Regions from separate parts of the Pseudoalteromonas sp. NCCP-2140 genome, predicted to be linked through region 1. Evidence: predicted binding sites of a transcription regulator. Region 1 holds the regulator's gene; the other holds the start of a gene.
The links. The regulator sigma-54, encoded in region 1, starts transcription at its own class of promoters, with help from an activator protein. The targets are predictions, from matches to a motif close to GTTGGCACGNNNNTNGNNT.
Positions count from the first base shown of each region.

Region 2: NFU46_RS06785 (DUF1328 domain-containing protein) is a predicted target of sigma-54. The motif match lies at 1,282-1,300, and genes of this name have one in related genera.

Region 1 covers NZ_BRCZ01000003.1:473,634-476,801, forward strand. The annotation lists gene lptB (LPS export ABC transporter ATP-binding protein) at 1-583, shown strand, start outside; gene NFU46_RS08810 (RNA polymerase factor sigma-54) at 691-2,187, shown strand; gene hpf (ribosome hibernation promoting factor) at 2,215-2,502, shown strand; gene ptsN (PTS IIA-like nitrogen regulatory protein PtsN) at 2,506-2,958, shown strand; gene rapZ (RNase adapter RapZ) at 2,959-3,168, shown strand, end outside.
Region 2 covers NZ_BRCZ01000003.1:29,859-33,026, reverse strand. The annotation lists gene NFU46_RS06795 (hypothetical protein) at 1-68, shown strand, start outside; gene NFU46_RS06790 (hypothetical protein) at 819-1,010, opposite strand; gene NFU46_RS06785 (DUF1328 domain-containing protein) at 1,062-1,235, opposite strand; gene NFU46_RS06780 (OadG family protein) at 1,770-2,018, shown strand; gene oadA (sodium-extruding oxaloacetate decarboxylase subunit alpha) at 2,034-3,168, shown strand, end outside.

The DNA of each region.
Region 1 (3,168 bases):
GATTGTAGGCCTAGTACCTAGCGACAAAGGTAAAATCAGTATTGATGATAACGATATCACCCTTTTACCAATGCATAGCCGTGCGCGTTTAGGTATTGGCTATCTGCCACAAGAATCGTCAATTTTTCGAAAGTTGACGGTTTACCAAAACTTGATGGCCATTTTAGAAACTCGTAAAGATCTAAATAAAACCACCCGCGAAGAAACACTCAATAGCTTACTCGATGAGTTTAGTATTCAACACATTCGTGACAGCCAAGGTATGGCGCTGTCAGGTGGTGAGCGACGCCGTGTAGAAATTGCTCGCGCATTAGCCGCTAATCCTAAATTTATCCTTTTAGATGAGCCTTTTGCTGGTGTTGATCCAATTTCAGTGTTAGATATAAAGAAAATTATTGAGCACCTAAAAAATCGTGGTATCGGTGTACTAATTACTGACCATAATGTTCGAGAAACCCTTGATGTTTGTGAAAAAGCCTACATTGTTTCTCATGGGGAGCTAATTGCATCAGGCACACCTGAGCACGTATTAGCAGACCAAACTGTACGCGATGTATATCTAGGCGAGCAATTCAGGCTGTAACCATTACGCCAGCGACTAGAGCATCTGCTAGACTTATAACAATGACAATAAATCGATAACTGTGTTTATACAGTTATCGATAACTTAAAAAGGATTGTTAGGGATACATGAGGCAATCATTACAGCTGCGCATGGGCCAGCAACTTACAATGACTCCACAACTGCAACAAGCGATTCGTTTGTTGCAGCTCAGTACATTGGATCTCCAGCAAGAAATTCAAGAAGCGCTTGATAGTAATCCCCTGCTTGAAGTGGAAGAAGCGGATTACAATGAAGAAAGCACCGGCAAGAATGAGCAAAAAGCGGAGCCTGACGATGTGCAAGTCAGCGCGTCTGCCGAAGAAGCACCTAGCGAGTACGAGCAAGAAAGTAGTGATGCTCTCAATAAAGACACCGTAAGCGATGACTTAGCAATGGACGTCACGTGGGATGAGTACATGAGTGCCGCCCCTTCAACATCGTCAGGGCCAATGCCTGAAGATGAATCTATCTATCAGGGAGCATCAACCGAAACCCTTCATGAATACCTAATGTGGCAATTACAGCTCACGCCATTTAGCCCTACTGATGAAGCGATTGCTGTGGCAATTGTAGAAGCTATCGATGACTCAGGTATTTTAACGGTAAGCTGTGAAGATATAGTCGAAAGCTTTAATCAAAATAACGATGAAGAAGAAATCGAACTTGATGAAGTCGAAGCGGTCTTAAAAAGAATTCAGTTATTTGATCCTGTGGGTATTGGCGCACGCAGTTTACAAGAATGTCTGTGCATTCAGTTACGCCAATTCGATGCTAATACGCCATATTTAGCTGAAACTAAAATGGTTTTATCTGAGCATATCGAATTATTAGCGAGTCGCGACTATCGAACTTTGATGAAAAAGACTAAGCTTAAAGAAAACGAGCTTAAAGAAGTGATGACGCTCATCCACAGCTTAAATCCTAAGCCTGCGGATAGCATAGTGCGCGAAGAGTCTGAGTACGTCATACCTGATGTATCAGTAAAAAAAGTAAAAGGTCGCTGGGTAGTCGAGTTAAACCCAGACTGTATGCCAAAGATTAGAGTGAACAGCCAATATGCGGCGATGTCTCGCTCTGTAAAATCAAGTAGCGACAGCCAATTTATTCGCTCTCACTTACAAGAAGCTAAGTGGTTTATTAAAAGCTTAGAAAGCCGTAACGATACGCTATTAAAAGTGACCAACTGTATCGTTCAACAACAACAAGCTTTCTTTGAGCATGGCCCTGAAGCAATGAAGCCGATGGTGCTAAATGATGTTGCTGAAATGGTCGAAATGCATGAATCGACGATTTCACGGGTAACAACGCAAAAATATATGCATACCCCACGGGGTATTTTTGAGTTGAAATATTTCTTCTCAAGCCATGTCAGCACCGAAAATGGTGGTGAGTGTTCTTCTACAGCAATACGCGCTTTAATCAAGAAGTTAGTCGCTGCAGAAAACTCAGCTAAACCATTGAGTGATAGCAAAATTGCAGATATATTGGCTGAGCAAGGAATTAAAGTAGCTAGACGTACAATTGCAAAATATCGTGAGTCTCTAGCAATACCTCCGTCTAATCAGCGTAAGAGTCTGATTTAGACGTTTTACATAGAAGGAAAAATGCTTATGCAACTAAATTTAACTGGTCGTCATGTAGAAATCACAGATTCATTAAGAGACTATGTAAACACCAAGTTTGCAAAACTAGAAAGGCATTTTGACCATATTAATAATGTTCATGTCATTCTAGATGTAGAAAAATTAAGCCAAAAAGCAGAAGCAACTTTACATGTAAACGGAGGCGAATTGTTCGCTTCTACAGAACATCAAGATATGTACGCAGCCATTGACTCACTGATCGATAAACTTGATCGCCAAGTCATTAAACACAAAGAGAAATTAGCTCGACATTAAATTATGAAACTAAGTTCACTTACTAACCAGGACTGCAGCAAAGCTGCGGTCCTTTTTAATAGCAAAAAAAGAATTCTTGAATATATCAGCGAACTGGCCCACCAGCAGCTTCCTCATTTATCGCAACAAGATATCCTAGATGCTTTACTCAACCGAGAAAAACTAGGTAGCACCGGCATTGGCCGAGGTATTGCTATTCCACATGGCCGAATGAGCGGCGCAGATGAGCCTCATGCATTTGTGATAGTGAGTGAATCCCCTATTAATTTTGATGCAATTGATAATCGTCCAGTTGATATTTTTGTGGCACTCATCGTACCAGATGGTGACTGTCAGCTTCACCTAAAGACCTTATCAACAATTGCTGATAGACTTAAAGATAAAGAATTTTGTAAACAGCTGCGTAGTGCTACTACCGATCAGCAACTGTTTCAGGTCATATCAGCAGAGGCATAAATGGAATTAATAATTATCAGCGGTCGCTCAGGCTCAGGTAAATCGGTCGCTTTACGAGTACTTGAAGACTTGGGCTATTATTGCGTTGATAATATTCCGGTTAATTTACTGCCTTCGCTCGTACGTAGTGTGTCTGATAACTACGATAAAATAGCGGTCAGCATCGACGTGCGTAACTTACCGAAAGAGCAGCAAGAATTTAATGATATT
Region 2 (3,168 bases), 440 kb from region 1:
TTATCGACGGCCAGTGGCATATAGCGAGTGTAACGACAAACGAGCCTCTTACAACGTCTTGTGAGTAATAACGTAGGTTGGGTAGAGCGGAGCGAAACCCAACGCACTCATAGCTATCAGCTTTCAGATTAACCCAACAAGTTAGCGAGTTTCTAGAGGAAAGAGTAAATTAGCAAGCTTGAGGCTCGCGTAGGCGTGAAATTTATTTCGCGCGATTCCCTGAATTAATGCGGCTGTAAGTCGGGCTTTAGCCCGTCACGTATGAATGAAAACATGTGTCGCCATAAATGACGACCTACGTGACGTAGGTTAGAGCGGAGCGAAACCCAACGCACTCATAGCTATCAGCTTTCAGATAAACCCAACAAGTTAGCGAGCTTCTAGGGTAAAGAGTAAAGTTGCGAGCATGATGTAGCAGCGGTTTAACCCCACGTAGGCGTGAAATTTATTTCGCGCGATGTTTCTTAAATCTACGTTTAAGTCGTAGGTCGGGCTTTAGCCCGTCAATGTTAGCGGTTATGTGTCGCCATAAATGACGACCTACGTGACGTAGGGTAGAGCGGAGCGAAACCCAACAAGTTAACGGGTTTCTAGGGAGAAAGAGTAAAGTTGCGAGCTCCTTGACACAAGCAGCAGGCATCCTAGAGTTGCTAACTTGCTAACTTGCTAACTTGCTAACTTGCTAACTTGCTAACTTGCTAACTTGCTAACTTGCTAACTTGCTAACTTGCTAACTTGCTAACTTGCTAACTTGCTAACTTGCTAACTTGCATACACAAAAAAGCGGCACTTGGCCGCTTTTCTTAAGTAAGGTGTTATTAGCAGTTTGTTTCTTCTGCGTTAACACCTTCTTTTACTTCTTCACATGCATCTTCAACTGCATTTTGTGTATCAGTAATTGCTTCATCAATACGCTCACCTGCGTCTTCAGCAGAGTTGTCTTCACAACCCATGATGAATAAACCTGAAAATAGGGCGATAGTAGCGGCTTTTAAAGTTGAATTTTTCATAATGAAATTCCTTGTAAATTTAAAATAAAGTAAGTGGTTATCTGCTTTTAACTACTTAGGGACACTGCCTCTAAGTGCTCCTGATACCAGCGAAATAACTAGTAATACTAAAAATATAAAAAAGATAATCTTAGCGATGCCTGCAGCGGCTCCTGCGATACCGCCAAAACCTAACACTGCTGCGATTAACGCGATAACTAAAAAAGTAATTGTCCAGCGTAACATAGTGGTCTCCTTGGCTATTTAAATTTTCTTAAGTTCGATGTAACTGAAGCGAGTTCTGTGCCAGAAGTTTTATCTTATATATTTCAATGGGTTATGTGTTTTTGTCGTTCTTTATAGGGTTCATCATTTGGTAACTTTTACGAGTAAGCATGTAACTTATTCATAGTGATATTTTTTCATATTGAGCTGAATGAAGAAAAAGAGAATCGCTACTGTTATTGGTAAGACCAATTTAACTTTATTTTTAGTGGATAGCTCTAACACCTTGTTGTGCGTGGTTTTTAGGTATTTTTCTATGGTTGATTAATAGCTGAACATATAACGTCTGGCTATATTGACTATTTATATCATCTATAACGGGGCTTTAAATGCGCTAATAGTGGGGTGTTAATTATATGTGCGTCATGTTATTTTAAATTTAATTGGTTTTACCAATTTACAATGGTGCTATACAAATGAATTTTGTTTGTTATTATTGGTGCATAATTATTTAACAAAAATAACTTTTTATTTTAAGTAAGCGAGGGGAGTCGTATGGATATAGGTGGATTACTCACCACTGCGGCCAGTTTGATGGTGACAGGCATGGTAGGCGTGTTTGTTTTTCTGACTATTTTGATTTCAGCAGTCACTTTAATGTCAAAGCTGGTGGGTCGATTTGATGATCCTGCAACTGCAGAACCTACGCGTACAGCAAAAATTCAACCTCAACAGGGTGTGCCACAGGCACATATTGCAGCAATCAGCGCTGCAATTGCTCAATTTCGAAATAAACAAAAATAACGGGGCAGCTTAAACATGGCTAAATTAAAATTAACCGAATTAGTATTGCGTGACGCACACCAGTCTCTTTTGGCAACGCGTATGCGCTTAGACGACATGCTACCCATGGCAGAAAAACTCGATAATGCGGGTTATTGGTCAATTGAATCATGGGGTGGTGCGACGTTTGACTCGTGTATCCGTTATTTAGGTGAAGATCCTTGGCAACGTATTCGCGAGCTAAAAGCGGCAATGCCAAACACTAAGCAACAAATGCTACTACGCGGACAGAATCTTCTAGGTTACCGTCATTATGCTGATGATGTAGTCGAAAAGTTTGTTGAGCGTGCCCACAAAAACGGTGTTGATGTTTTCCGTATTTTCGATGCGATGAACGATGTGCGTAACCTTGAAACAGCCATTAAAGCTGCAGTTAAAGTAGGTGCTCATGCCCAAGGTACTATTTCGTACACAGTAAGCCCAGTCCATACGCTTGATATGTGGCTTGAACTTGCAAAACAACTAGAAGATCTTGGTTGTCATTCAATTTGTATCAAAGATATGGCGGGTTTATTAAAGCCATATGATTGCGAACAGTTGATCAAAGGCTTAAAAGAAACTGTATCTATTCCTATTGCGATGCAATGCCACGCGACGACAGGTTTAAGTACTGCAACTTACCAAAAAGCAATCGATGCGGGTATCGATATGCTTGATACGGCGATTTCGTCAATGAGTATGACCTATGGTCATAGTGCCACAGAAACTATTGTTTCAATCGTAGAAGGCACAGAGCGTGACACCGGCCTTAATTTAAATGAGTTAGAAGAAATTGCCGCTTATTTCCGTGATGTACGTAAGAAATACGCTGCATTTGAAGGCAGCCTTAAAGGTGTTGATGGTCGTATCTTATTAGCCCAAGTACCTGGCGGTATGTTAACTAACATGGAAAATCAGCTTAAAGAACAAGGTGCTGCTGATAAGCTTGATCAAGTATTACTTGAGATCCCGCGTGTACGTGAAGACTTAGGTTACATTCCTCTAGTTACACCAACGTCGCAAATTGTAGGTACTCAAGCGGTACTTAATGTGTTGACTGGCGAGCGTTATAAAACCATCACTAAAGAAACTGCGGGTGTACTCAAAGGCGAGTATGGTGCAACACCGGCGC